DNA from 3 places in the Sphingobium sp. GW821-FHT02B05 genome. Region 1 is predicted to be linked to each of the others. Evidence: predicted binding sites of a transcription regulator. Region 1 holds the regulator's gene; each other region holds the start of a gene.
The links. The regulator LexA, encoded in region 1, represses DNA repair genes until DNA is damaged. The targets are predictions, from matches to a motif close to GTTCCNCNCTTGTTCT.
Positions count from the first base shown of each region.

Region 2: AC07UX_RS14450 (DNA recombination protein RmuC) is a predicted target of LexA. The motif match lies at 7,868-7,883, and genes of this name have one in related genera.
Region 3: AC07UX_RS17360 (MmcB family DNA repair protein) is a predicted target of LexA. The motif match lies at 6,287-6,302, and genes of this name have one in related genera.

Region 1 covers NZ_JBWKVW010000001.1:1,100,526-1,110,540, forward strand. The annotation lists gene AC07UX_RS05520 (TonB-dependent receptor domain-containing protein) at 1-1,983, shown strand, start outside; gene AC07UX_RS05525 (tetratricopeptide repeat protein) at 2,213-2,596, opposite strand; RNA gene ssrA (transfer-messenger RNA) at 2,895-3,249, opposite strand; gene AC07UX_RS05535 (anthranilate synthase component II) at 3,374-3,964, shown strand; gene trpD (anthranilate phosphoribosyltransferase) at 4,123-5,115, shown strand; gene trpC (indole-3-glycerol phosphate synthase TrpC) at 5,112-5,903, shown strand; gene moaC (cyclic pyranopterin monophosphate synthase MoaC) at 5,900-6,373, shown strand; gene AC07UX_RS05555 (molybdopterin molybdotransferase MoeA) at 6,370-7,548, shown strand; gene lexA (transcriptional repressor LexA) at 7,618-8,298, shown strand; gene AC07UX_RS05565 (ComEC/Rec2 family competence protein) at 8,295-10,015, opposite strand, start outside.
Region 2 covers NZ_JBWKVW010000004.1:50,975-60,989, forward strand. The annotation lists gene AC07UX_RS14410 (TCR/Tet family MFS transporter) at 1-795, shown strand, start outside; gene guaA (glutamine-hydrolyzing GMP synthase) at 866-2,425, shown strand; gene AC07UX_RS14420 (HU family DNA-binding protein) at 2,653-2,928, opposite strand; gene AC07UX_RS14425 (aminotransferase) at 3,256-4,431, shown strand; gene AC07UX_RS14430 (hypothetical protein) at 4,386-4,898, opposite strand; gene AC07UX_RS14435 (SDR family NAD(P)-dependent oxidoreductase) at 4,972-5,748, opposite strand; gene AC07UX_RS14440 (alpha/beta fold hydrolase) at 5,831-6,661, opposite strand; gene AC07UX_RS14445 (GlxA family transcriptional regulator) at 6,793-7,776, shown strand; gene AC07UX_RS14450 (DNA recombination protein RmuC) at 7,899-9,425, shown strand; gene AC07UX_RS14455 (hypothetical protein) at 9,509-9,682, shown strand; gene AC07UX_RS14460 (nicotinate-nucleotide adenylyltransferase) at 9,898-10,015, shown strand, end outside.
Region 3 covers NZ_JBWKVW010000007.1:81,701-91,715, forward strand. The annotation lists gene AC07UX_RS17315 (TonB-dependent receptor) at 1-828, opposite strand, end outside; gene pdeM (ligase-associated DNA damage response endonuclease PdeM) at 1,015-1,674, opposite strand; gene trhO (oxygen-dependent tRNA uridine(34) hydroxylase TrhO) at 1,740-2,579, shown strand; gene AC07UX_RS17330 (hypothetical protein) at 2,601-2,864, opposite strand; gene AC07UX_RS17335 (M48 family metallopeptidase) at 2,870-3,601, opposite strand; gene AC07UX_RS17340 (YcgN family cysteine cluster protein) at 3,582-4,019, opposite strand; gene AC07UX_RS17345 (SCO family protein) at 4,007-4,678, opposite strand; gene AC07UX_RS17350 (ankyrin repeat domain-containing protein) at 4,719-5,330, shown strand; gene AC07UX_RS17355 (hypothetical protein) at 5,352-5,750, opposite strand; gene AC07UX_RS17360 (MmcB family DNA repair protein) at 5,781-6,275, opposite strand; gene AC07UX_RS17365 (cell wall hydrolase) at 6,387-7,064, opposite strand; gene AC07UX_RS17370 (DUF1491 family protein) at 7,239-7,580, opposite strand; gene AC07UX_RS17375 (PaaI family thioesterase) at 7,570-8,082, opposite strand; gene AC07UX_RS17380 (PTS sugar transporter subunit IIA) at 8,042-8,509, opposite strand; gene hpf (ribosome hibernation-promoting factor, HPF/YfiA family) at 8,710-9,306, opposite strand; gene dnaQ (DNA polymerase III subunit epsilon) at 9,380-10,015, opposite strand, start outside.

The DNA.
Region 1 (10,015 bases):
ACCCCCTTCCCGAACATGCCGCGCGCCGACCTGCGCGCCATCGCGATGCAGTTCCTGAATGCGGACACGACCCTGCTTCAGCGCACCAACAGCCTGCCGTTCAACTTCTCCGGCTCGATCAACGCCGGTACGGCGGTTGATGTCGGCAGTGACGGTCGCCTGGGCATCATCGCGACCGGTTCCTACAGCAACAAGTGGCGCACCCGCGACACGCTGCAACAGGCATCGCTCAATCCGGCCGAAGGCGCGGGCAAGAATACGCAGCAGATCAGCACCGACAATGAAATCACGGTCAATGCCCTGCTGGGCATCGGGTTGGAACTGGGCGAGCAGAAGCTGCGCTGGACCAACCTCTACATCCGCGACACCTTGAAGCGCAGCGCGTTGTCGGTCGGCCAGAATGACGGCCAGATCCAGGGCGCCGACTATATGACGCAAAATACCGCCTGGTATGAGCGCCAGTTGATCGACACCCATCTGGTGGGTGAGTTCAAGTTGAGCGATGCGCTCAGCCTGGACGTGCGCGGAGGCTTCTCCAATTCGCAGCGCGAAGCACCCTATGAACGCGAATTCGTCTATGTGCGCACCAATCGCGCCCTGACCGAGGACCCGGTCGGCGATCGCTTCATCAACGCTCTCAACCGCCAGCGCGGCGACGCATCGGTCACGTTCAGCGATCTCAATGAAGATCTCTGGTCGGCCGGCGCGGACCTCAGCTATAAATTCTCGCCCGATTTCACCATCACGGCGGGCTATGCCTTCACCGACACGAAGCGTACGTCGTCGCGCTACGAACTACATTATGACGCCACCAACCTGCCGCTGGCCGTGCAGCAGCTGCGCCCCGACTATCTGACGTCGGACGCCACGATCCAGCTGTACGACATCAGCCTGCTGGAATTTTCGGGCAATTATCCGGTCTATGACGCCGCCATGCGCGTCCATGCCGGCTATGCACAGGTGCAGGCGCAGGTCGTTCCGGGCGTCAGCTTCAACGCGGGCGTCCGGTATGAAAAGGGCGACCAGTCGGTGACCGGCGTGGACGTTTACAATACCGGCCTCACCCCCTTCAACCAGATCAAGAAGGACTATTGGCTCCCCGCCCTGACCGTGACGCTCGAAGCCGCCAAGGGCCTCCAGTTCCGCGCCAGCGCGTCCAAGACGATCGCTCGCCCGCAATTCCGCGAACTGATCGCCCAGCCCTATCTCGACACCGAATCCAACCGTTTCTTCCGGGGCAACCCTTTCCTCAAGGACAGCCAGCTGTGGAACGCGGACATTCGCGCTGAATGGTATATGGGCCGTGACGAGCGGCTGATCGCGGCGGCCTTCTACAAGAAGATCGACAATCCGATCGAAACCTTCACCACGATCAACGATACCTATGCGGTGACGACCAGCTTCGCCAACGCACCGGAAGCCTCGCTCTATGGTTTCGAACTGGAAGCGCAGAAATATGTGCCGCTGGGCAACCTGTCGAACGGCGATTTCTTCGCCAATCGTCGCATCGCGCTGATCGGCAACTATACCTATACCCAGTCCAAGTTGAAGGTGAAGGAAGGGGACACGACAATCCCCTACACCTACACCAACGGCGAGCTGCCGGCCGCGTCGGACTATTTCCTGAACGGCGTACCGCTGACCGGTCAGTCTGACCATCTGGTCAACCTGCAACTGGGTCTGGAAGATACGGAAAAGCTGTCGCAGCAGACGCTGCTGCTGACCTATGCCAGCCCCCGCGTCACCAGCCGCGGTCCGAACCTTCAGCCCGACATCAAGGAAAAGCCGGGCATCCAGCTGGACTTCGTCGCACGCCAGGGCGTGACGCTGCCCGGCGGCATCAACAGCGAATTCAAGCTGGAGGCCCGCAATATCCTGGGTCGCAAGTTCCAGGAATATCAGCAGGCCGGCGACAACAAGGTCTATTACAACCGGTACAAGATCGGCACCACCATCGCCGCGTCGATGACCGTGGCCTTCTGAAGCATCGCGCGGAAAAGTGGGAAACGGTTTTCCGCTTGAAATGATGCGACAACAAAAAACGCGGAGCGCGCGACCAGCTTCAATCCAACGAAGCGCGCTCCGATCGTCACCCATCGCAGACAAGCCAACGGCCGGGGAAACCCGGCCGTTTTGCCGTGCATCAAAAGCAAAGAGGCGCCATCCTTGGCGAACGACGCCCCCGCTCCCTGCACCTTTAGGGGTCAGCCGATCAGTTCATCGCATAGCTGGGATTGAGGCGACCCAATGCCCGGACTGCAACGGACCGCGACGATTCTTCCGTGCCGTTGGCCAGCACCAGCGTCACCTCCGGCGCGAAGCGGGCGGAGCGATAGGCTTCGCGCGCCTGCGCCATCTTGCCCTGGCCCGCATAGGCATTGCCCAGGTTGATGAGGCGGGCGGGATCATTCTCGCCATAGACCGGCATCGACGCCAGCTTGCGCTGCGCGTCCCCGAAGCGACCGGACTGGAGCGCGCTCGCCGCCAGCGTGCCATCCGGCGCGCCGACCACAACCATCTCCTCGGGCGCCGCCTGGACCATGCCGGGCATCATTGCTGCCAGCACCAGACCCATCGTGATTGCGGCCTTTTTCATCTCCCGATCTCCTCGAAAAAACTTTCTAACATAGCCAGAAGTATTTCATTTCGATGACATCCGGGCAAGATAGCATGACCTGCCAGAAAACAAGTTTCTTTTGTTTAATATCAATATGTTATGAATTTTACGCCATATTGTCATAAAAGCGTAATTGAAAAAACAGGCCGAACTGCCGCGATTCGAATCGCACCTGCCACCGAGACGATCGACCGCATCGCCCGTTTGACGACCTGATGGGATGACGATGACGGGAGAAGGTCCAGGGACTTCTGTTGCCCGGCGCCCTGGAAACCGCTGAATTCCCTTCTGTTGCCCGGTGGGTTCAACCGCGCTATTTTAGAGTAATGTCAGGCCGTGAGGCCCTCAATTACGCTGCAATGGCGAGTGCTTCGTTATCGTTGGCACTTGTGAGTTTTGCACAGTTTAACGGCTTACACGGGCCGGGTAAAAATATCGCCTTTGAACACACGTCGATCCTAGTTCGGCCCCATCAGGCACCCCGTTCCGGCTGGGCCGTCACGGGACATGTGGTGGAACCGCCGGGTACTGCCCCCGGGTCCGCTGCGTCTATTATACGACACACTTTATCACCATAGCCGGGCGAACCCGGCCCGACCCATATGGGCGCAAGCGAAGGCTTTTTCAAGCCATGGACTTGGCGAGCGGGACAAAGCTTGTGCTGCCTATGGCAGTGGGCAAAGAAAATAATCTCCCAACCGCTCTGCATCGCTCCCCACTTCCCCCCGCGCCCATCCCGCGCTAAGGCTCTGGGCCATGATCCTCGTCATCGACAATTATGACAGCTTCACCTGGAACCTGGTCCATTATCTGATGGAGCTCGGCGCTGAGGTGGAGGTCGTCCGTAACGACGCCATTTCGGCGGGCCAGGCTTTGTCCAGCGGCGCAAAGGCGTTCCTGCTGTCGCCCGGCCCCTGCACCCCCAATGAAGCCGGCGTCAGCCTTGACCTCGTGGCCGCCTGCGCGGACGCGGGCGCGCCGTTGCTCGGCGTGTGCCTGGGCCATCAGTCGATCGGCCAGCATTTCGGGGGCAAGGTGGTGCGCGGTGGCCTGATGCACGGCAAGACCTCGCCCGTCACCCACGACGGCACCGGCCTGTTTGCGGGTCTGCCCTCACCCTTCACCGCCACCCGTTATCACTCACTGATCGTGGAGGATGTTCCGGCCGAACTGGTGGTCAATGCGACCAGCGCGGACGGCTCCGTCATGGGGTTCCGCCACGCGACCCTGCCGATTCATTCGGTACAATTCCACCCGGAAAGCATCGCCACCGAACATGGCCACGACATGCTCGCCAATTTCATGGGCATAGCCGGCCTACCTGTACGGGAACGCGAAGCCGCCTGAGCCTGTCCTATTCGGCGTGACCGGGCCATAATGGCCCGGCTGCTTTCCGAATATGTCCGGAAGAGGAAATCTAATTACGATATCAGCGGGAAAAGTGCGAAGTTAGCGCATAACGCCCTCTCGACTCATCGGCCCCGCGCCGACTAAGGCCGATGGCGATGACCAGCCTGCCTAATCCCTCCACGCCCCTGTCCGCCCATGCCGCTGCCATGGCCTTCGACCTCTTGTTCGATGCTGACCTGAGCAACGAAGCCATTGCCGATTTCCTTGTCACCATGGCCCGTCGTGGCGAGACGGCGACCGAGATAGCCGCCGCCGCCCGCGCGATGCGCGCTCGCATGATCCCGGTCAGCGCACCCCCCGGCGCGATCGACGTATGCGGCACCGGGGGCGACGGGCATCATACGCTCAACGTCTCCACGGCTGTCTCACTCGTTGTCGCAGCCGCCGGCGTGCCGGTCGCCAAACATGGCAACCGCGCCGCCTCTTCCAAAGCCGGCGCAGCCGATACGCTCGAAGCGCTCGGCCTCAACCTCGACAAGGCGGCCGTGACCGCAGAAGCGACCCTCGCCGATCTCGGCATTTGCTTCCTCTTCGCGCAAAATTATCACCCGGCGCTCAAACGCCTGGCCCCGATCCGCAAGGCGATCGGTGAACGCACCATCTTCAACCTGATGGGACCGCTTGCCAATCCGGCCAATGTCCGCCGCCAACTGGTCGGCATCGCCCGCCCCGCCTATGTCCCCATCTATGCCGAAGCGCTGGCGGAACTGGGCGCGGACCGGGCGATGATCGTATCGGGCGACGAAGGGCTGGACGAACTGTCGCTGGCCGGCGGCAACGACATCGCTGAAGTCAGCGGCAACGGACTGGTCGCGATGCGCCGCCTGACCGCCGCGGAGCTGGGCCTGTCCACCCACCCGGTCGATGCGATCCGCGGCGGCGACGCGGCCCATAATGCGGCCGCCCTGCGCGCCCTGCTGCAAGGCGAAGAAGGGCCGTATCGCGACGCCGTGCTGCTCAATGCCGCCGCCGCCCTTGTCGTCGCCGACGCCGCATCCGATCTGCGCGAGGGTGTGGAAGAAGCGGCCGAAACCATCGATCGTGGCCTTGCCAACGCCCTGCTCAATTGCTGGATTGCCTATCAATGACCAATAAGCTGATCGAAATCTGCGATTTCAAGCGCGAGGATGTCGTCCGCCGCCGGGCCGCGACCAGCATCGCCTCACTCCACGCCCGCGCCAGCGAGCAGACCCCGCCGCGCGGTTTCCGCAAGGCGCTGGACGATGCCGCCCGCGCCGGCTTCGGCCTGATCGCGGAAATCAAGAAGGCCAGCCCGTCCAAGGGCCTGATCCGCGCGGACTTCGATCCGCCTGCCCACGCGCAAGCCTATGCAGCCGGCGGCGCGGCCTGCCTGTCGGTACTGACCGACGAACCTTATTTTCAGGGCCATGACGATTATCTGATGGCGGCCCGCTCGGCCTGCGCCATCCCGGTATTGCGCAAGGATTTTCTCGTCGACCCCTGGCAGGTGCTGGAAAGCCGGTCGCTGGGCGCCGATGCCATCCTCATCATCGTCGCCGCGCTGGACGACGGCCAGATGCAGGAGATTGAGGACGCCGCCCTCGGCCTGGGCATGGACGCGCTGATCGAGGTGCATGACGAAGCGGAACTGGAGCGGGCACTAAAGCTGCGTTCGCGCCTGATCGGCGTCAATAATCGCGACCTGCGCGACTTTTCGGTCGATTTCGCGCGCACGTATGAACTGGTGGGCAAGGCGCCGGCGGGCTGCACCTTCATTGCCGAAAGCGGCCTTGGCAGCCATGCCGACCTTCTCGCCATGTCCGAACATGGCGTGCGCTGCTTCCTGGTCGGCGAAACGCTGATGCGGCAGGCGGATGTGGAGGCTGCGACCCATAATCTGTTGACCGGGGCATGACCGCCCTTACCCATCTGGACGAGGATGGCGCGGCCCGCATGGTCGATGTCGGGGCCAAGGCGGTGACGGCGCGTGAAGCGGTCGCGTCCGGCCGGATCGAGATGCACGCGAACGCCGCCAAAGCCATCGCCGACGGGCTGGTTAAGAAGGGCGACGTCCTCGCCGTGGCGCGAGTCGCCGGCATCATGGCGGCCAAGAAGACCGCCGACCTCATCCCACTCTGCCACCCGATCGCGCTCAGCGCCGTGACGGTCGATTTCGACCTGGACGATGGCGGCGTCACCGTGACCGCCACCGCGCGCACCGCCGGCCAGACCGGGGTGGAGATGGAGGCGCTGACCGCTGCCTCGGTGGCGTTGCTCACCATCTACGACATGGCCAAGGCGCTGGACAAGGCGATGGTCATCGGTGCGGTCCGGCTTGAAGCCAAGACCGGCGGCAAATCCGGCGACTGGCACCGGCAATCATGAGCCTGCTGCCGGTTGCAGAAGCACAGGCTCGCCTGTTCGCGCTGGCCGACCGGCTGCCGTCGGAAACAGTGGCGATCGGCGCAGCGACCGGCCGTTGGCTGGCGCAGGATATTGCCGCCCTGCGCGACCAGCCCTGGGCGGACCTCTCCGCCATGGATGGTTATGCTATTCGCGCGAGCGAAATGCCCGGTCCCTGGCGCGTCACCGCGAAAAGCGCGGCCGGCATGGGGTTGCAGGCGCCGCTCGCGCCGGGTGAGGCCAGCCGCATCTTCACCGGCGCCCCGCTGCCGCCCGGCACCGACGCCATATTGATCCAGGAAAATGCGACCCGCGACGGCGATCGGCTGACCGCCAGCGACGATCCGGTCTCGCCGGGCCGGCATGTTCGGCCCTCCGCTTCCGACTTCGCCAGGGACGCGATCCTGCTGGAGGCCGGCAGCTGTCTTGGCCCGGCCCAGGTCGCGCTCGCCGTGCTGGGCGGCCATGGCGCCGTGCCGGTCGCTCGCCGCCCGCGCGTTGCCATCCTGTCCACCGGCAATGAACTGGTGCCGCCCGGCGCGCCGACGCCGGCCGGCCTGCTGCCCTCCTCCAACGCGCCGATGCTGGCGGCCCTGCTCGCCGCCCTGCCCTGCGACGTCATCGACCTCGGCATCGTGCCGGATGATCTGGACGCCATGGTCGCCGCGCTGGATCGCGCCAAAAGCGCCGACATCATCGTTTCGACCGGCGGCGCTTCGGTGGGCGATCACGACCTTGTTCGCCCCGCCTTCGTCCAGGCCGGCGGCACGCTCGATTTCTGGAAGATACGGATGCGCCCCGGCAAGCCGCTGATGGCCGGGCGCCTTGGCGACGCGCTGTTCCTTGGCTTGCCGGGCAATCCCGTTTCCGCCTTCGTCACCGCGACGCTCTTCCTGTTGCCGCTCGTCCGTCATGTCAGCGGCGCGCGCGATCCTTTGCCGCGCACGACCGACGCCTCACTGGCGTCTGCCCTCCCCGCAACGGGCGATCGCGACGATTATCTGCGCGCCTTTCGCAGCACCGCCGGCATCGTCTCCGTCACCGCGCAGGACAGCGCCGCCACCGCCGCCATGGCCATGGCCGACTGCCTGATCCTGCGCCCTGCCGGATCGCCGCCAGCCGAGCCTGGAACGCGCGTGACGATCCTGCCGCTGTGATGCGCGGAACGCTTGACTAACCTTCATCTGTTTCCTATGCGTTCCTCATACGTTCCACGGAGGACCGCGATGTTGACGCCCAAGCAGCAGGAATTGCTGAGCTTCATTCAGACCCGATTGGACGAAGGCGGCGTATCGCCTTCGTTCGAGGAAATGAAGGACGCACTGGACCTGCGGTCCAAGTCCGGCATTCACCGCCTGATCAATGCGTTGGAAGAGCGCGGCTTCATTCGCCGCCTGCCCAACCGCGCCCGCGCTTTGGAAGTGCTCAAGCTCCCCGATGCCATGCACCGTGCGCCTGCACCGATAGTGCCGGCCAAGCCCAAGCTGGTGACGCCGCCGCCGCTCCTGCCGATCGCGGCCAATGACGTAATCGAAATCCCGATGCACGGGCGGATCGCGGCGGGTGTCCCGATCGAGGCGATGGAAGGCCAGGCGATGCTATCCGTCCCCGCCGCCCTGCTGGGCGCAGGCGATCATTATGCGCTGGAAGTCTCCGGCGACTCGATGATGGAGGCCGGCATTCTCGACGGCGACTTCGCCCTGATCCAGCGCACCGACGTCGCCCGCGAAGGCCAGATCGTCGTCGCCCTGATCGACGAGGCGGAAGCGACGCTCAAATATTTCCGGCGCGATGGCGGCCGCGTTCGCCTCGACCCGGCGAACAGCGCCTATGAACCGCAAATCTACGACTCGCGGCAGGTCCGCATCCAGGGCAAGCTCGCGGGGCTGCTGCGCCGCTATAATTAGGGCGTAGTCGCCCTCGGCCGGGGCCTTGGGCGACTGATCCAGGGATGGGCGTCGCCGGGCCGATGGACGGTGTGAACTTCGCCTTTTTCCAGGCCGATCGACAGACCGCCGGTGCGCGCCAGCAGCCGGCGGTCGATTTTCAGCCAGCGTGGGCGGCACCAACCTGGCAGCCCGCGATCGCTCACGACGATATCTGACGCAGCGCAATCCCGCACAAAATCCTGCCGGGCAATCAGCACGTCGCTGCGCGTAAACAGCACTCGCCAACTGCGCCCCGCGCCGTCCTTCAGGCGGACAGCGCAAAGATCGACGGAGCAACGCGCTGTCGGCAGGTCGGCAATCGCCGCCAGTTCGCCATCATAGCCCGCGCTTTCGGACAGGACGTCACGCACATAATCCCCTGCCCGATCCCGCAATATCGCCATCCCCCTGTCCGTCCGCACCGCCACATGGCGGCCATCGCCAGTCACCAGGATATCCGGTGGCGATGCGGCAAAGGTCACGGCCACAGCGATCAGGACAGGCGGCAACCCCAGCCAACGCCAGCGCGTGCGCCACAGCAGGCACCAGAGCAGGCCGATCATGGCGATGCCGAACAAACCCATTCCCATGGTCGGCGCCAACAGGCTCGCCATCGGGCTGGCCGCAACGCCATGGGCCAACGCCAGCAACAGGTTCAGCGCCTGCTCGGTCAACCACCAGGCCGGCGCGCCCAGCCCGGCGACATCCAGTAGCAGGGCCAGCGCCTCCAGCGGCATGACGACGAACGTCGTCAGCGGGATGGCGATCAGATTGGCGAAGGCCCCCAGCAGTCCGGCCTTGTGAAAGTGGAACAGAGCGATCGGCATCAACACCAGTTCAACGGCTATCCCCGTCGCCAGCATCACGGCCAGATTGCGCCCCAGCTTGCCCAGCAACCCTTCCTCTCGCGCCGCAGCAAAGGCCCGAAAACGCTGATGTTCCGCCAACGCGACCAATGCCGTCACGGCCGCAAAACTCATCTGGAAGCTCGGCCCCGCCAGCGCTTCGGGCCACAGGACCAGCACCACCAGCGCGCCCGTCGCCACCAGCCGCAGCGTCACGGCATCCCGCCCCATCGCTAGCCCGCCCAGCACCAGCAACGCCGCGACGCAGGACCGCACCGTCGGCACCTCCGCCCCGGTCAGCAACGTATAGCCGATCCCCGCCAGCGCCCCACCGGCCGCCGCGATCAGCATCAACGGCCATCCCAAAGCCACCCGCTGGCTGATCACCATCACCCGCATCAGCAGGAAAATCACCGCGCCGATCAACGCCGTCACATGCAGCCCGCTGATCGATAATAGATGCGCCAGCCCGCTGCGCCGCATCGCCTCTGCATCCGCTTCGGGAATGGCGCCCTGATCGCCCGTGGCAAGCGCCGCCGCGATTCCCTCTGCCGGCCCATCGACCCGCGACAATATATGGCCGAACAATCGTGTCCGCAGCGGTTGCCCCGCCGTCGATGGCGTCAGCACTTCGATCGGCTTCAATGCCTTGCCGGTCGCCCCGATGCCCTGAAAATAGGCGCGTGCTGCAAAATCATAGCCGCCCGGCACGCTGGGCGGTGCAGGCGGCATCAACCGCACGCGGAAGCGAATCCGCGCGCCTTCCCCCAGGCCGACCGGCATATCCGCATCGGCGATATTGATCCGCACCACCTGCGGCAGGTCCGGCGCGTCCACCGGCCGCAGCATGA
Region 2 (10,015 bases), on a different contig from region 1:
GGTGCGGCGTTCAGCGCGGGGTTCGTCGCCGGGCCGCTGATCGGCGGCCTGCTCGGCGAAATCTCGCACCGCGCGCCCTTCTGGGCCGCCGCCACCCTCTCCGCCCTCGCCTTCCTATACGGCCTCATCGTGCTGCCCGAATCGCTCAGCGTGGAAAAACGCATGGCCTTCAGCTGGCGCCGCGCCAATCCGTTCGGGGCGCTCAGGCTGCTGCGATCCCACCCGGAACTCTCCAGCCTCGCGGTAGGCAATTTCCTGCTCTATTTCGCCCATCATGTCTTTTCGGCCATCTTCGTCCTCTATGCCGGCGACCGCTATGGCTGGAGCGCGTGGCAGGTCGGCAGCCTGCTGGCGCTGGTCGGCCTGCTCGACATGGGGGTGCAGGGGCTGCTGGTCGGCCCGGTGGTCAAGCGGCTGGGCGATCGCACCACCATGGTCGTGGGCCTGTGCTTCGGCGCGATCGGCATCGCGTCGATGGGCCTGGCCTCCACCGCCACCCTCTTCATCGCCGCCATCTTCCCCAATGCGCTCTGGGGCCTGGCCATGCCGACCATCCAGTCGCTGATGACGCGCCATGTATCCGAATCCGAACAGGGCCAGTTGCAGGGCGCGAACAACAGCGTCGGCGCGATCGCCGGCGTCATCTCTCCACTCTTCTTCGGCGCGGTCTATTCGCTGTCCGTCGGCCCCAGGCCGACCCTGCCCTATATCGGGAGCGCCTTCCTGATCGCGGCGGCCATCCTTGCCGGCGCGGCTTTGATCGGCTGGCGGGCGGGACGCCAGTTCAAGGCATAACTGGACATATCGGGGCTGGGCGACTAACCGGGCGCGAATCCCTTCCCACGCTCGATATAAAGGCGATTCGATGACGCTGCCCCTTCAGGATTCCATCCTCATCGTGGATTTCGGCAGTCAGGTGACCCAGCTCATCGCCCGCCGCGTCCGCGAAGCCGGCGTCTATTCCGAGATCGCCCCCTTCAACGCCGCCGCCGAAGCCTTCGAGCGCATGAAGCCCAAGGGCATCATTCTTTCTGGCGGCCCCTCCTCGGTCATGTGGGAAGACAGCCCCCGCGCGCCGCAGCATTTCTTCGACGCCGGCATCCCCATTCTGGGCATATGCTATGGCCAGCAAACGATGATGCAGCAGCTGGGCGGCAATGTCGAAGGTGGCGAGAGCGGCGAATTCGGCCGCGCCTTCATCGAGGTGAAGAAGGATTGCGCCCTGTTCGACGGCCTGTGGACCACCGGCGAAAAGCATCAGGTCTGGATGAGCCATGGCGACAAGGTGACGAGCCTGGCGCCCGGCTTCGAAGTCGTCGCGACCAGCGAGGGCGCGCCCTATGCCGTCACCGCCAACGAAGCCAAGCGCTTCTACGCCACCCAATTCCATCCCGAAGTCGTCCACACCCCCGACGGCGCGAAGCTGCTTGCCAATTTCGTCCGCCATGTCTGCGGCCTTGCCGGCGACTGGACCATGGCCGAATTCCGCGCGACCAAGATCGCCGAAATCCGCGAACAGGTGGGTGAAGGCCGGGTCATCTGCGGCCTGTCGGGCGGCGTCGACAGCGCCGTGGCCGCCGTGCTCATCCACGAAGCGATCGGCGACCAGCTGACCTGCGTCTTCGTCGACCACGGCCTGATGCGGCTGGGCGAAGCCGAACAGGTGGTCAGCCTGTTCCGCGAACATTATGGCATCAAGCTGGTCCATGTGAACGCGGAGGAGCGCTTCCTGGGTGGCCTTGCCGGCCTCACCGACCCCGAAAAGAAGCGCAAGTTCATCGGCGGCGAATTCATCGCCGTGTTCGAGGAGGAAGCCGCGAAGATCGGCGGCGCCGATTTCCTGGCGCAGGGCACCCTCTATCCCGACGTCATCGAAAGTGTCAGCTTCACCGGCGGGCCTTCGGTCACGATCAAGTCGCACCATAATGTCGGCGGCCTGCCCGAACGCATGAACATGAAGCTGGTCGAACCGCTGCGTGAACTGTTCAAGGACGAAGTGCGCGTGCTCGGCAAGGAACTGGGCCTGCCCGACATTTTCGTCGGCCGCCATCCCTTCCCCGGACCCGGCCTCGCCATCCGCATCCCCGGCGAAGTCACCAAGGAACGCTGCGACATCCTGCGCAAGGCGGACTTCATCTATCTGGAAGAAATCCGCAACGCGGGCCTCTACGATGCCATCTGGCAGGCTTTCGCGGTTCTGCTCCCGGTCCGCACCGTGGGCGTCATGGGCGACCATCGCACCTATGACAGCGTCTGCGCCGTGCGCGCCGTCACCTCAACCGACGGCATGACCGCCGACATCTACCCCTTCGACGCCGCTTTCCTCAGCCGCGTCGCGACCCGCATCATCAACGAGGTCAAGGGCATCAACCGCGTCGTGTACGACTATACCAGCAAGCCGCCCGGCACGATCGAGTGGGAATGATTCTGACACCCGTAAAGGGGACAAAATCTCTGCCAGGGCAAAAGAGGACATGAGGCGCAACGGGCAAATGCGTCCGCCGATGGGCGCATAAGAATCGCCCTCCGCCCAGGCTGTTTCGCGCCGGTCCGGATCGCGACGGCAATCCGATCCTTGGTCGAAATCCTTGCCGGCAAAGGCATAAAGGCGCTCCGCCCGGCCTGACCGGACGGAGCGCCTTTCATTCCGGCTTAGCCGTTCAGCTTGTCCTTCACGGCCTTGGCAGGCGTGAAGCTCAGCTTGCGCGAAGCCTTGATGGTCATCGCCTCGCCGGTGGCGGGGTTACGGCCCTCACGCTCCGGGCTGTCCTTGACCTTGAACTTGCCGAAACCGTTGAGCGAGATTTCCTCGCCCTTCGCTGCCGCGTCGCTGATCGCGGCAAACACCGCATCGACCAGCTTCTTCGTATCGGCCTTGGTCAGCCCGTGGTCGCCAGCCAGCTTGTCGGCGAGGTCGCTGTTATTCATCTACGGTCTTCCTTCTCGTTAAATCCTGCGCGCATGATCTAGCCACATTCGCGGCCCGCGTCACTGCATGGCTGTCCGCAAATCGACCATATTCCTGTCGGATCTCATATTCGGGCCGCCATTGCGGATTGGGACAGGCCGGCACCCGGTCCCCCAGGCCCGTTTGCCGCTCGCGCATCCATGCTGGGGACAGCTTTCTCCCACCGTCCGGGGATGGCGCACAAACGGTCTGTCGACCATCGCTCGTCGCCTCGTCAAGCCGCAACAACGCCTGTAACGGACCCTCCTGACTTGACCCCTGTCCCTTCATCAGGAACATCCCGTCGCATGACCGACGCGCCGCCCCTTGGCCATCCCGTCTATCGGGACATGCCGACCACCATTTTCGAAAAAATGTCTGCCCGTGCGCGGGAGACGGGGGCGATCAACCTGGGGCAGGGTTTCCCCGAAGGCCCCGGTCCGCGCGACGTGCTGCAAGCCGCCGCCGACGCGCTGCTGCGGCGATCCAGCCAATATCCGCCCATGCCGGGCCTTCTGGAACTGCGCATAGCGGTCGCCGATCATTATGCCCGCCACCAGCGACTGGACCTCGCCCCGACGGAGGTCATCATCACCTCCGGCGCGACAGAGGCCCTGTCCGCCAGCCTGCTCGCACTGGTCCGGCCGGGCGACGAAGTGCTGATGCTCGCACCGCTCTATGACGCCTATGTCCCATTGGTGGCGCGCGCGGGCGGCATCCCGAAGGTCGTCGCGCTCACGGCGCCTGACTGGCATATCACGCGCGCAGCGCTGGAGGCGGCCATCACGCCCCGCACCCGCATGCTGTTGATGAACAATCCGGTCAATCCGACCGGCGTCGTCATGCGGCCTGAAGAATTGGCGCTGCTTGCCGATCTGTGCGTCACGCACGACCTGATCGCCATCTGCGACGAGGTCTGGGAAGAGACCGTTTATGATGGCCAGCCCCATCGCCCGCTGATCGGACTGCCCGGCATGCGCGACCGGACGGTCAAGATCGGGTCGGCAGGCAAGATTTTCTCCGTCACCGGCTGGAAGGTCGGCTGGATGTGCGCCGCGCCTGCGCTCGCCACCTTGCTCGCCCGCGCGCATCAATTCCTGACCTTCACCACCCCGCCCAACCTGCAATGGGCGGTGGCGGAGGGCCTGGGCTGGCCCGCCAGCTGGCTGTCGGCGCAGCGCGGCACCTATCAGGCATCGCGCGACCGGCTGGCGGCTGGGCTGGAGCAGGCCGGCTATGTCGTCCTGCCCGCCGGTGCCACCTGGTTCCTGTCGATCGACCTGCCCGCCTCCGGCATCGCATTGGACGATGTCAGCTTTTGCGAACGGATCGTCGACGAAGCGGGGGTCGCGGCCATCCCCCTCTCCGCCTTCTACCCCTCGGACCCGGCCACCCATCTCGTCCGCCTCTGCTTTGCCAAGACGGACGCCACGCTGGATCAGGCGATCGAGCGGCTGGCCGCCTTCCGCGCGACGCTTGGCTGACGCAGGATCGCTGCGCCCAGGATCAGCATCGCGATCATTAGCAACCCCTGTGCCGCCAGAAAGGGCGGCTCGGTCCCCGTCGGCGCCAGCGCATTGAGCGCCGGCACTTTCAGGAAGCCCTGAACGACCAGCACGAACAGGTTCATCCATAGCGCTGCGGTGGCGCTCACCGCAAAGGCGGCCCGCGCCCGGCCGTGCAGCTTCAGACCATAGAGCGCGACAAAGGCGACCATCAGCACCAGTGTCGAGACGATGCCCACCCCGATCGCCGGCGTGAAGCCCCGGAACGGAAAGAGGAAGCCGGTCAGGCTGGTCAGCAAGGTAGTCATGAGGAAGAGCGCCTGCGTCCGGCGCAGAAAATGCCCCTTCGCCATGGCCGGCAGGGCGATCAAGCCGCTCACGATGCCGACCAGGCTGATCGCGACATGCAGCGCGATGAAGGCGGGAATGGAAAGACCAAGGATCATGATATGTCTCCTTCGATTTTAGCCTAAACTCCGTTCGCCCTGAGCCTGTCTAAGGGCCGAGCGATTGGCGGCGTCACGCCCGATAGCGGGCCGCCGCATCCTTGCGCGACAGGTTGGGCCGCAACGCCGCGCGCGCCGCGAGATAGGCGTCGAGATCGCCCCGGTCGGGCAGCGCCGGAATGGTGATCGCCTCCCCCATGTCCAGCCCGGCCAAGGCCGCATCGACCATCACCCCGACTTCCATCACCATCGCGTCGGGGATGGTGGCGATCTGTTCAGGCGTCCAGATGGCGGTGCGGGTTATGCCCGGCAGTACAGCCTGCACCTTCACGCCCCTGCTCCCCAATTCCACCTGCAATGCCTCGGTAAAAGCCAGCACATAGGCCTTGCTTGCCGGATAGACCGCCGTGAAGCCATCGGGCATCAGCGCCGTGACGGACGTGATATTGATGAGCGTGCCGGCGCCGTTCGCCGACAGCCGGGGCGCAATGGCGCGGGACAGCCGCGTCACCGCCAATATATTGAGGTCGATGAGGCTGGTCAGATAAGCGGGGTCGGTCTCGACGAAACCCTGCTCGCCCGCAATGCCGGCATTGTTGACAAGGCCGGTGATCGCGTCGTCGTCGCGCAGCCGCGCCTCGATCCGGGCAAGATCGTCTGCCTTGGACAGATCGGCGGCAACCACCTCGACGGCGACGCCGGTGCCGCGCAGCTCTGTCGCCAGCGCCTCCAGCTTTTCCGCCCGTCGGGCGACCAGGATCAGGTTGGCGCCGCGCTTTGCGAAGCGGTCGGCATAAACCGCGCCGATGCCGTCGGACGCGCCGGTGATGAGGATGGTGTCTTGGGTCATGGAAACTCTCCTTGAAGCCACCGTTCGTCGCGCGCGAAGCCGAAAAATGCGTCTCGATACGCGCGAACCGAACGGAATTGCGTCAGCCGTTGATGAAATCGAGAAGGTCGGCGTTGAACCGGTCCTGATGCGTCTGGGTCAGCCCATGGTCGGCCCCTTCATACACGATCAGCACCGCTTGCCGGACGATCTTCACCGTGGACAAAGCGGATGCGCCGATCGGGACGATCTGGTCGTCATCGCCATGCAACACCAGCGTCGGCACATCGACCTTGGCCAGGTCAGCATGGAAATCGCTCTCGGAAAAGGCGCGGATGGAGTCGAGTTGCCCTTTCAGGCCACCCATCATTCCCTGCCGCCAGAATTCTTGCGCGATCCCTTCGGATATCACCGCCCCGTCGCGGTTGTATCCGTAGAAGGGAATGGTCAGATCCTTGAAAAACTGGCTGCGATTGTCGAACGTCCCCTTGCGGATGCCATCGAACACATCGATCGGCAACCCGTCCGGATTGGCCTCGGTCTTCAGCATCAACGGCGGGACCGCGCCGACCAGCGCCAGCTTGGCGACTCGCGCCGTGCCATGGCGACCGACATACCGGGTGACTTCGCCGCCGCCGGTCGAATGGCCCACCAGCACCACGTCGTTCAGGTCCAGCGCCGCGATCAGTTCGGCCAGATCGTCGGCATATTGGTCCATATTATTGTTGGCCCAGACCTGATCCGACCGGCCATGGCTGCGACGGTCATGGGCGATCGTGCGAAAGCCGCGATCGGCAAAATAGACCATCTGCGCGTCCCACGCATCGGCGCTGAGCGGCCAACCATGGGAAAAGACGATCGGCTGGCCATCGCGCGTCCCCCAATCCTTGTAGAATATGCGGGTACCATCTGTGGTGGTGATGAAATTGCTCATGATGAAAGTCCCTTTCCGTCTCGCAGAAGAGCGTCTCTCACGCCCTGTACTTGCAGGATTAGGGAGAAAGGCAGAGGATCGGGATTGGCGGTTCCGACATTAAGCGGGCCGATTCCGACAAAGGGGCTATCATGACCGTTACGCCGCCGCCACGGGCCGAAATCGGCATCCTCCTTTATCGCGACTGCCAGCAGGCGATGGTCCATGGCATGACCGACCTGATCGCCATCGCCGGGCAATATTCGCTCCAGCATGGCGGTCCGCTGGTCCGGGTCAGCCATTGGCGGATGCAGGCCGACGGCGGCTTCGCCCGCTGCCACGACACGCATGATGGCCTGCCCGGCACACCCGACTTCTGGCTCATCCCCGGTCGCCTGGCCGGCGTGCCGGATGCGCAGGAGGCCGCCCCCTATGCCCGCTGGCTGCTCGACCGCCATGCACAGGGCGCCACGCTCGCCTCCAACTGCGGCGGCGCCTTCCTGCTTGCCGCCACCGGCCTGCTCGACGGTCGCCCCGCCACGACCCACTGGTGGTTCGCCGAAGCGTTCCGCACCCGCTTCCCTGCCGTGAAGCTGGATTGCGACCGGATCGTCATCGACGATGGCGACATCATCACCGCCGGCGGGCTGATGGCCTGGACCGACCTTGGCCTGCGGCTGGTCGACCGGCTGCTCGGCCCAACGGTAATGCTCGACACCGCCAAATTCCTGCTGATCGACACCGCCGGGCGCGAACAGAAGCATTTCGCCCGCTTCATGCCGCGCATGACCCATGGCGACGAAGTCATCCTGAAGGTGCAGCACTGGCTCGCCGCCCGTGAAGCAAAGCCGCTCAGCGTCGGCGAGATGGCGGCGCAGGCGGCGCTGGAGGAACGCACTTTCCAGCGCCGCTTCAAGGCCGCGACCGCCATGACGCCGATCGAATATGTCCAGCATCTGCGTGTGGCGAGGGCGCGCGAGCATCTGGAATTCACGAAGCGCAGCATCGACCAGATCGCCTGGAGCGTCGGCTACGAGGATGCCGCCGCCTTCCGCAAGCTGTTCCACCGTCTCGTCGGCCTGTCGCCGGGCGACTATCGCCAACGCTTCGCCGCGCCAACCGTCCAAGCGGCGTGATATTAATAGTTAGCTAACTATCTAATTTATCCTGTGCGATTCCCCTGTCTTACTCGCTGTCTCACTTGCGGCCGCCGCCCCCGCCCGCTAGGTTCCCGTTTCGTTCCAGACAAGGATATGCAATGGACAGCCTGGCCGCCCTTTTGATCGTCATCGCCCTGCTGATCGGCCTTGCCGTCGGCTGGCTGCTCCGGGGCAGGGCGCTCGCGCCGCTGGCCGTCGAAAAGGCCGATCTCGCCGGCAAGCTGGACCTCGCCACCAGCCAGCGCAACGGCGCCATCGCCGAACTGGCGGTCGAGCAGGAGCGCGTCCATCAGGCCACGACCCAGATCGCCCGGCTCGAAGCCGCGCAGCAGGCCGCCGACCAGCGGCTGGACGCGGTCCAAATCGCCGCCACGCAAAAGCATGAAGCGCTGCAAGCCGCCGCCGCCCAGCGCATCGAGTCCATCCAGGCCGACCGCGAAGCCGCGCTGCGCGAGCTGGCCGCGCTCAAATCCGACACCCAGGCCCGCACCCAGGCCTTCGAACAGCAGATCGCCGCGCTCAAGGACGCCAAGGAGCAACTGTCCGCCCAGTTCAGCGAGATTGGCGGCAAGCTGCTGGATCAGGCCCAGACCCAATTCCTGACCCGCGCAGACCAGCGCTTCGCCCAGGCGAACGAGAAGAGCGAGGCGCAGCTGAAAACCCTGCTGAACCCGGTCGAAACCACCCTCAAGCGCTATGAGGAGGGGCTTGCCCGCGTCGAGAAGGATCGCGTGGGCAGCTATGCCGAATTGCGCGAAGCGGTGCAGCAGGTGCATCTGGGCCAGGGGCAGGTGCGTGATGAAACCGCCAAGCTGGTCAATGCCCTGCGCGCCGCGCCCAAGACCCGCGGCCGCTGGGGCGAGCAGCAGTTCAAGAATCTCATCGAAACCGCCGGCCTCTCTCCCTTCGTGGATTTCAAGGAGGAAGTGTCGGTCGCGGTCGAGGCCAATGGCTCTGAAACTCGGATGCGGCCGGACTTCGTCATCAACCTGCCCGGCGACCAGCAGATGGTGGTGGACGTCAAATGCTCGCTCGTCGCCTATCTGAACGCCGTCGATCAGGTCGATCCGGCGCTGCGCGACGCGCATATGCTCGACCATGCCCGCGCCATGCGTACCCATGCCGACGCGCTGGGGCGCAAGGCCTATTGGGAACAGTTCGACAAGGCGCCGGATTTCGTCATCATGTATGTGCCGGGCGACAATTTCGTCACCGCCGCGCTGGAGGCCGACATGGACCTTTGGGAGCGTGCGGCGAAGAATCGCGTCATCATCTGCGGCCCTGCCACCTTCCTCCCCCTTGCCCGCACGCTGGCCGGCCATTGGCGCCAGGCCAAGATGCAGGAACAGGCGCAACAGGTCGGCCAGTTGGGCAAGGAGCTTTACGAGCGCCTGTCGGTCGCCGCCACCCACCTCAAGCGGCTCGGTTCCGGTCTCAACAGCGCCGTCTCCAACTATAACAGCTTCATCGGCAGCTTCGAAAGCCGCGTCCTGTCCACCGGTCGCAAGTTCCGCGACCTCGACATCGAAACCGGCGGCAAGGATATCGAGGCGATGGAGCCGCTCGACGTCCTCGCCCGCGACGCACAAGCGGACGAGGCCAAGGCGCTGCCGGCGGCCGAGTAAATAAAGCAGGAACAAGCCTCTCCGCCCCGCGTATCTTACACAGAAGCGACGCAGATCATCGCAGTCGCGGGTCGGAGAGTGTCATGTGGAAGGCTATATTGTTCCGCCGCCCGTTGCGGCGGCATGAAGACAGGACAGAGAAGATCGCGCCGGCACGCAAGGCGTCATCCGTCGCCGACGGTCCCTTCGCCGACTTGATGGAAAAGCTGGACCGCATCCCCTATCGGCGCCAGTGGAAACGTGCGCCGGGGCATTGAGCGGCACCATCCTGTCCTATTCCCCACCTCCCGTGATAACGGGATTATGGGCGCGATGCAGACATTCAGCGCGCAAGATAATATCCTACCTTACTTCTTAAATGTCGCAATCAGCGGGAAATGTGCGAAGTTAAGCGCGTCTCTTCCTATCTTTCATGCCCGACTTCTGCGGCGGCCCCATTGCCGCCTTGTCCGCACGCTGGCATGGCATGCCCATGAAAAAGATCGGCCTGCTCGGCGGCTCCTTCAATCCGGCCCATGGCGGCCATCGCGCCATCTCCCTCTTCGCCAGGGACGCCCTCGGCCTCGACGAAATCTGGTGGCTCGTCTCCC
Region 3 (10,015 bases), on a different contig from region 1:
CCGCCGCTCGCGCGCCTCGACGTAAGCCGCGCCACAGCAGCTTTCGTCGCGATTGGTATAGTCGCCGATCAGACGGATGGAGAGCGCGTCGTTCGGTTCGATCAGCGCCTGGCCGCGCAGGAAATACCGGTCGCGGTCATTGGTGTCGCCCACCCTGTTGCCGGCGCCATCGACCAGCTTGTAGAAGCCGTCGCGCTTGCTCCACACCCCGTCCAGCGCCAGCGCGATGCCATCGGCAATCGGCCCGGTGACGCGACCAGACAGGCGCCAATAATCATAATTGCCGTAGGTGACCTCACCCTTGGCATGGAATGTCTGTTCGGGCGCCTTGCTGATGATGTTGATGAGGCCAGCCGACGCATTGCGGCCGAACAGCGTGCCCTGCGGCCCGCGCAACACCTCGACCCGTTCGATCTCGCCCAGTTCGTTGAGGCCCGCGCCGGTGCGCGAACGATAGACGCCGTCGATGAAGACCGCGACCGAGCTTTCGAGGCCCGGATTGTCGCCAACCGTGCCGATGCCGCGAATACGGGCCGACGCATTGGCTTCCGACCCGGTAGAGGAGACGAGCAACGATGGCGCCAGCTGATTGAGCGTACGGATGTCGCTCGCGCCGCTATTCTGCATCGCCTGCGCGCCCACCGCCGACACGGCAATCGGCACGTCGGACAGGGGACTGGCCCGGCGCGTCGCCGTCACGATGATATTGGTGCCGCTGTCGTCCACGACCGGTTGCGGCGCGGTGGCGTCCTGCGCCAGAGCGGCAGGGGCAAACATGCACAGTGCCAACGCACCCACGGTCGTCAGCAAGGGACTCTTATGTGTCATGATGTCGATCCTCTCCTGGCCCGCACGACTTTTCGCCGCGTCGGGGTTGGGGTGATTATGCTGCCACAGCAGGGACATGGCAAGAGTCGCGCGCTTTTCTGCGCTTTTTCTGCATCTGCGGAAGAAGCAGTGCGGTCGATGTTGCTGGATAGCAACAATGGCCAGGCCGATTTCCGTAGGGGAAGTTTACGATAGGGGAAAGCGCAGCAATCGGTCGGCGACCGGCACCAACGCAGCCGCACCCGGCCCGACCGCGCGGCGAATCTCTCCATGGCCTGCATCCAACCCTCCCGTGAGCGCCCCGAGCGCAGGCAGGATCAGTTTGGTCGCCGATCCCACGAAACAGCGTCGCGACACATGCCGGCCCCGGACCGACAGGCGCAGCTTGGGATGGTAATGGCCGGAAATTTCGGGGTGCGGATCATCCGCCTCCGCTTCATGCCGCAACCATATCCCCTCGACCTGCGCTTGCCGAACCCGGCGTCCCCCTGGCATGTCCCGGACAGCGACGTCATGATTGCCGGTAATCCAGATCCAGTCCAGCCTTTCCGTAAGGGAAATAAGCCTTTCACGCGCCATCGGGTCCAACCGCGTCGCGCCGTCCGAGTCATGAAAACTGTCGCCTAGCGACCAGACGGCCCGCGCCCCGGTTCGCGCCACCAGCGTCTCGATTACGTCCAGCGTCGCCTGGCTGTCATGCGGGGGCAGGAACTGGCCGAAACGGGCATACCAGCTCGCTTTTTCGAAATGCAGGTCGGCGACCAGCAAGGCCCGCTGCGCCGGCCAGTAGAGCGCGGCCTCCGGCAGCGCCATGAAGGCCTGACCTGCGAACGAAAGGGGAACCATCGCCTGCCTATGCGCCTGTCCGCCCCGGCTTTCAAGAGGCGGCGCAAAGCCCTATAGGCGGCCCCATGTCCGCTGAACCTTTCACCTACATCGTCGCCGCCCTCTATTGCTTTACCCGCTTCGCCGATCCGGCGTCGATCGCCGCAGACCTGCGCGTGCGCTGCGCGGATCTGGAAACATGCGGCACGCTGATATTGGCGGGCGAGGGGATTAACGGCACCGTCGCAGGCAGTGCCGAGGCGATCGCGGCGCTCGTCGCGCACCTGCGCACCCTGCCGGGCTGCGCCGCGATGGACGTCAAATATTCGCACGCGCATGATGCGCCCTTCGCCCGGATGAAGGTGAAGGTGAAGGCGGAAATTGTGACGCTGGGCGTGGGCGATCTCGACCCCGTCAATCAGGCCGGCACCCATCTGGACCCTGCCGAATGGAACGCCCTGATCGCCGATCCCGACACGATCGTCATCGACACGCGCAACGCCTACGAAGTGGCGGTCGGCACATTCGATCGCGCGATCGACCCGGAAACCAAGTCCTTCCGCGAATTTCCCGGCTGGTTCGAAGGTTTCGCCGCCGACCTCAAGGCGCGGGGCCGGACACCCAGGATCGCGATGTTCTGCACCGGCGGCATCAGATGCGAAAAATCCACCGCCTTGGTGAAGGCGCGCGGGTTTGACGACGTCTATCATCTCAAGGGCGGCATATTACGCTATCTGGAGGAAATGCCGGAAGCCGAGAGCCACTGGCAGGGCGACTGCTATGTGTTCGACGAGCGGGTGGCGGTTGGCCATGGCCTGAAGGTCGGCGATTATGCCACCTGCAAGGACTGCGGGCTGCCCTATCGGAAGGGCGCCGATCATGACTGTTCCGGCGACGCATCGGGCGCCTGGCCGCATCGACGTTAAACTAAACCCTGACGGATGGTGCTAGACCGGCTCTTCGACCAGTTCCGCAATCTCGAAGACATAGCTTTTCCACCCGCGCATCCTGGCGCCGTCCCCGGCTGGTCCCTTCAGCTTCTTCGCCTCCGCCAGCGACCGCGTATGGCCCCAGAAGACTTCGGTCTTGCCATTGTCCAGTTCCGCCACGATCCGCCAATAATGGGTCAGCGGGTCCGCCGTCGGCCCAATCCGCTTCACATAGCCATCCGGCATCGTCGCCGTCAGATAGCGCCTCTTCGCCCGCGCCATGCGAGTCAGGCCCGATAGCGGTGCAGCCCCGCCCCATGCGCGCGCAACCATGCGCGCGCCGGCCTGGGATCGGCACCATAGATGCGCTTGTGCGCGGCGTGGAAGGCCGGGCTGTGATCCATGTGCAGCAGATGCGCCAGTTCATGCGCCACGGTCGCCCGGCGCACCTCCGGCGGGGCCAGGATCAAGCGCCAGCTATAGCGGATCGCCCCGGAAGACGCGCAACTGCCCCAACGGCTGCGCGTATCGCCTACGCCCACCGAAGCAACGATCAGCCCATGGTCCAGCGCCATGGCGTGACTCTCCGTCTCCAGCACTGCCCGCGCCCGCGCCACCAGCCAGCGCTGCACCCGCGCGCCCACCGATTCGGCCGCGCCACCCAACAACAGCCGGTCGCCCTCCAGCCTGATCGTCCGCGTCGCGCCCTCCATCCACTGGACCGTCACCTCGCGCCCCTCCAGCGGAAAGGTCGCGCCATGCTCCAGCAGGGTGATCGCCGGCTGCTTCGCCATCTGCGCGCGCACCCAGCCTTCATGGTCCTGTGCCCAGCCGAGCGCTTTTTTAAGGTTGGCCCGCGCCGGCAGCGACAGGCGCAGCGCCCCGCGCGCGCTGTCGATCGTGAGGCGATAGGCCCGTGCCCGTGCCGACCGGCGCACCAGCACCGGCATGGCCACGCCGTCGATCAGGATCGCGGCGTCCGGATCAGACTTCCCACCCTCAGACTTCGCGGTCGACAAGATGATTTTCCCAGTCGCCAGCGTCAGCCTCGCCCACCGTCCAGCCGCGTACGGACTGGCCGGCGCGATGCACCGCCTCCCGATCGCCGCAAACCAGATAATGCCAGTCGGGCAGGGGCAACCCTTCGCCGCGCAGCCGATAGGCGCAGGTGCGCGGCAACCATTCGATCTGGCGCACCTTGGCCGGGGTCAGCCGCACGCAATCGGGCACGAATTTGCGCCGGTCCTTGTAGTTGCTGCATTGCCCGCTGTGTCGATCGAGCAGGCGACAGGCGATATTGGTGGGATAGATGCGCCCCGTATCCTCGTCCTGCGCCTTGTGCAGGCAGCATTTGCCGCAGCCGTCGCACAAGGCTTCCCATTCGGCCTTGTCGAGCGTATCGAGCGGTTTTTCCCAGAAGTGCGTCACTTGACCCATTTGTCCAGGAAGGCGAGCACCTTGTCCGGCGCGCCTTCATCCACATCTGCCGTCGCGGGATCATCTACCGGCACCAGCGCCACCGGCTTGCCAGCGCCATCGAACAGATAGGGCGTGCGGCTGTGGCTGACCAGATAGTCGGTCGTCGCGCCACCGGCCGTCTCCGGATTGTAGATCACCACGAAATCCTTGGCGACCTTGGCAATCTGGTCCTTCGTGCCGGTCAGGCCGATCAGGCGCGGGTGAAAGGCGGCAACATAGGTTTTCAGCACAGCCGGCGTGTCCCGCTGCGGATCGACGCTGATCAGCATCGGCTGCACCTTGGCCGCCAATACAGGCTTTGCCTTCTCGAACCGGGCGAACGCCTGCATGATCCGTTGCAGGTCGACCGGGCAGACGTCCGGACAATAGGTATAGCCGAAATAGACCAGCCGATACTGGCCCTTGAAATCGTCCCATCTGGTCGGCTTGCCATCCTGGTTTGTCAGGGTGAAGGGCGCACCGATGCGCGCGCCGGTCAATTCGCCCTGTTCGCTCTCGCCGCTTGATGCCCCGCCGCCAGCCCCCATATTACAGGCAGCCAGCAGGGCAAGAAAGGGCAGGGCCAGATAAGGCAGGGCGGCGATTGCGGCGTCTTTGTTCATGGCATGGCCAGCCATGCCCTGCTAGGACATGATTTGCAATGCAACGGGGCGTATAATGAAGAGCAAGTTCCTTTCCGCTTTCCTGGGGTTGATCTCCATGGCGCTGCTGACGCCCGCGCCGGCGCAGGCCCAGTTTTCGGACAATTACAACTTCCTGAAGGCTGTGAAGGACAAGGACGGACAGAAGGTCACCGACCTTATCCAGAAGCCGGGCTCCACCGTCATCAACAGCCGCGACGTGTCCACCGGCGAAAATGCGTTGCATTTCATCGTCGCCCGGCGCGATGCCACCTGGCTGACCTTCCTCCTGTCGAAGGGCGCCAATCCCAACCTGACCGACAATGACGGCAATACGCCGCTGATGGACGCGGTGCAGGGCCGGTTCGAGGAAGGCGTGCGCAGCCTGCTCGCCTACAAGGCGCAGGTCGACAAGGTGAATGGCAGCGGCGAAACCCCGCTGATCCGCGCGGTTCAATTGCGCGACATCGGCCTTGTCCGCCTGCTGGTGGCGCAGGGCGCCAGCCCCGACAAGCGCGACACCATCGCCGGCATGTCTGCACGCGACTATGCGCAGCGCGACGGCCGCACCCCCGGCCTGATCGAAGCGCTGGACGCCGCCAAGACGACGGCCAAGCCTGCCGGCACGGTGCAGGGTCCGGTATTCTGAACATATAGGCGGCGCGTGGCGTCAGCGCCGGCCCGCCTTCACCTCATCCTTGCTCCACCAGCGCAGATGATGGGCGACGCCGCTGCGCAGGACGCAACTTTCCAGCGCGCTCGCCAGCCGCTCCACCGTTTCGCTTGCATCGACGCGCCCCATCCAGGTCCAGATGCGTGGCTTTGACGGATGAATGAAGCAGAGATGTCCGTCGCCATGGTCCGCCAGCGCGCCGCAGCCGATCCAGAGCGCAAAGCCGGGATTGTCCACCATTACGCACCATCCCCAATCCTTGGCCGCCGCGTTGCGGATGCGATAGCCCTGCGCCGGCAGGCCGATCGCCAGTTGCCGCGCCAGCAATTCGCCGCGCCGCGCCGTACCAGGCGGATCGCACAATGCCCCCGATCGAAATTCCAGATGGGATCGCATCCCGCTTCCTGTCGCAATGGATAGCCGGCCCTACCAGCCGATCTCCGCAGCATGGTCCGGGTCGCTCAGTGCCGTCAACCGCCGGGCGGCACGCCGGGCGAAGCGCAATGTCTCTGCCTTGCGCCGCGCTGCCGCCAGCGGCTCGACCGGGGCAGGGCGCACCAGTTCCGCATCATATTGGTCGGCGACGATCAGGCCGGTGCGCGTCGGCCATAAAGCCTCGCTATCGAACAAGGTAAGGTCGAACCCCGCCGGCACGGCCCAATAATAGCGGTCGCAATAGTCGAAATAGTCGGGCCACTTCATGTCGCCCAGCAGGTCGGCCCTGCTGCACTTGATCTCCACGATGGTCAGCCGCCCGGCGCCGTCTATGGCCATGATGTCCGCCCGACGACCGTTGGGCAGCGGCACTTCCAGTATTCCACTCATGTCATGGCGGAAAAATAGCCGCAAAGTCCCCCGCGCCACCGCCAGCGCGGTGCCATCGGTCAGGGGGGAACAGACGTCGGTCGGGGCACTATTCATGTCGCCACTTTAGAACAGGAAGGGAACAAATAAAAAGGCCGATTCGGATGATCCGAACCGGCCTGAAAAGTTTCGCCAACCTAGACCAGGCGCGTCCCGCGCGCCTGATCCTCAACGATAGAAGATGTGATTGTCGATCGACGCCAGACGGGCCTTGCCCCAGCCCGGCGAAACGCGGCGGGCGTGGAAGAAGAGCGCGCCTTCCGCGCGGCTGTCCCAGCTGTCGTTCGCCGCGATCTGGGCGATGGCGACGGCTTCGCGCCAGCTGCGGCTATCGATGCGGACGGGCGGCATGCCGCCGCCGCGCACGAAGCTGAACTGGCTGGGCTGATACACGACGCCGCAAAGGCTGCTCGCGAAACGGCCGGACTTGGCGCGGTTGATGATCACGCGCGCGACGGCCAACTGGCCTTCCAGGCTTTCGCCCTTGGATTCAAAATAGACCGCACCGGCCAGGCACTTCATGTCGCCGTCCAGCTCCTCAGGTGCGCCTTGGGCGTCGACCAGAGCAGCGAGGCTGGTGGCCTGCGCATCGGCATCAGGGGAAAATTCGGCAGTGGCCGTGCGGGCCGATTCCAGCGGCTGCGACACTTCGCGCGGCGTGGAAAAAACGACGGCAGACTGCGTGCCGGTCGAAGCTGTGCCAGGGGCTGTAGCAGGAAAAGCCTGCGGAAGAGATGTGACCGAAGCGACCGACTCACCGGCGATCGACATATCGGAAGCCGTGACCGCAGCGGCGGCGGACAGGGCAAAGGCTACCATCAAGGCAGCTTTCAGACGAAAACTCATTACGGCTCAAAATCATGCGGTTCTTGGCCGGAAACGTCGTTTTAACCCATATTCTCTGACGTTCGGCCGCCCCCCGTCTGCGTGTTTACCGGCCCCGCCCCCCATTGGACGAATTCGGCAACCTGCGCGTTGGCGTCGGGGGCCTGTGCCGAAACCATGACGCTGTGTCAACGATCAGCCGAGTGTTTCCACGGCAAACCGTTCCGCTTCCGGGATGTCGAGTTCAACAACCCACAGGTCGGGGTCCGACCTGCGCCGCCGCGCCAGATAGGCGTCCAAGGCCTCCGACCCGTCTTCCAGGGCAGGACCACAGCGCATCAACGCATGACCGCCGTCAAAGTTCGAAACCCGCTCATAGAGACCGGTAAATTGCCCTTTTTCAAGCGTCTGGACCAGAATCACGCCGCTGATCTCATCGCCCTTGACCATGATGGTGGCAAATCCGCCGGCCGCGCCGACCCGTCGCCTGAGCGCCCCCACCAGCATGGCGCTCGTCAGTCGGGATTCAGCGGCCATAGCCGGGTAGCGAGGAAAGGGGGAATTGTGAGCGCATGAAGGTGCCGGTGCCACGCCCGACCTCCTCGCCATCCGAATCGATCAGACTCGCTTCAGCGACATAGACCCGGCGCTTGCCGCTGATCCAGCGGCCTTCGGCGCGGATTCGGCCCGGACCGATCGGCCGGGTGAACAGCAGGTTGAAGGCGGTAGTCAGCAAGAAACGATCGCTGACCAGGCTGTTGGCAGCGTAGAAGGCCGCATCGTCCAGCATCTTGAAATAAACCGTGCCATGCACCGCGCCGGCGGCATGGAACTGGCTTTCATCCACATCGAAGTCGATGACCGACCGGCCCGGTTCGCTGATCGTCAGTTCCGACCGGAACAGCCGGTTTATCGGTGCGGAGCGATAGAGATTTTCGAGGGCGCGAAAATGCGCTGCCTCTCCACCGGGCACTTCAGGCCCGAAATCAGGCCCGGATTCAGGCAGCGTCACGCGCCCCGCCGCCCGCCAGCAGCGCATGTAGCGCCTCTGTCGACTGCGCGCCGCGCAGGCGGGCCACCTGGCCTTCGTCGCGCAGGTAACGCGACACGCGGGCCAGCGTCTTGAGATGCTCGGCGCCGCTGTCGATCGGCGACAGCAAAGCGAAGACGACATCGACCGGCGCATCGTCCACCGCGTCGAACGGCACGGCCGGGTCGAGCAGCACCACCACGCCGCACATCTTGTTCAGGCCTGCGATCTTGGCATGGGGAATGGCGACACCGCCGCCGAAACCGGTCGACCCCAGCCGCTCACGTTCGAACAGGGCGTCGCCCACCTCGTCCGCATCCAGCTCATAGGCACAGGCGGCGAGCGTGGCGATCTTCTGGAAAAGCGCCTTCTTGCCGTTCGCCGACAGGCCGGTGGCGAGCGCCTCGGCGGAAACGATGTCGTTGAAGTTAACCATGGTCAATCCGAAACGGCCGAGCCGCGCGGGCGAAATTTCGCGCTTTTCCTCGGACTATGAAAGCCCGGCCCCATAAGCCGCCTGCACCATCAGGTCAACAGGCGGTCAGGGCCGGACCGGGCCGGAAAGGCGTGGCGGCGCGACCCAGCCGCTACGCCAACCATAGGCGACAGGGCCAGGCCCCATCGCCCCGGCAGGCGTCAACCGCGTGGTTCGACCCAACCGATCGTGCCGTCATGGCGGCGATAGACCATATTATAGGCGGACGTGCCGGCATTGAGGAACAGCAGTGCATTGGTGTTGCGCAGGTCCAGCATCATCACCGCGTCCGACACGCTGGCTTCGGGAATATCGACCCGCGTTTCCGCCACGATCAGCGGCGCATCGGCCGCTTCTTCCTCTTCGTCGCCCTGGCCGGCGAAGATGGTGTAGCCCGCGCCGTCGATATCATCGACGCTGTAGCTGCTGGCCCGCTGTGCCTCGGCGGCGACCGCCTGGCTGTGGCGATCCTTCAGCCGGCGCATGTAGCGCTTGAGCTGACGCTCGATCTTGGCTGCCGCCTGGTCGAAGGCCGGATGCGCCTCCTGCGCTTCGCCCGCACCCTTCAAAATCAGGCCGGTCATCACATGGCAGACGATGTCGCAGTGGAAGGCCCCGTGCGGTGCCTTGCGAAAGGTCACCTGGGCGGAAAGCGTGCGGGAAAAATATTTCTCGGCCATCGCCTCCAGTCGTTCGGCAACATGCTCCTTGAGCGCCTCGCCCGTTTCGACCTGATGTCCGGAAACACGAATATCCATATGCCTTCTCCTTATTTTTGCCGGATGCTGGAAAGGCGATCCGGTGGGCATGGAGGGCATAGGCCAGTACGGTCTATGCCTCCTGGTGCCAGAGCGGCTCTTTCAGCGTCGCGACGAACGCTGCATGCCGCTCCAGCTCCGCCGCGCTGGCCGTAAAGACCCGCGCGGGACGAACAGGGCGAACCACGGTTTGCGCCGTCAGTTCCACCCCGACGATCTGTTTCGCTTCCTCCTGTGCCAGACCCAGGCCGATCTGACGGCCACCAGTCAATTCGATATAGAGTTGCGCCAGCAATTCCGCGTCGAGCAGCGCCCCATGTTTGACGCGATGGCTGCGGTCGATACCATAGCGGGTGCAAAGCGCGTCCAGGCTATGCTTGGCGCCGGGATGCAGCGTACGCGCGATCGCGACCGTATCGATCATGCGATCCATCGACACGTCTGGCAGGCCGCATAGTTTCAGTTCGTGGTTGAGGAAACCGAAGTCGAACCGGGCATTATGCGCGACCAGCGGGCTGTCCTCCAGAAAGGCCAGCAATTCCGCCGCGCCCCTGGCAAAGACGGGATGCTTGGCCAGAAAGTCGGCCGAGAGGCCATGCACATTATAGGCCGCCGCCGGCATATCCCGTTCTGGATGATAATAAGCGTGGAATGTCCGGCCGCTCGGTACGCGATTGATGAGTTCGATACAGCCGATCTCGACCAGCCT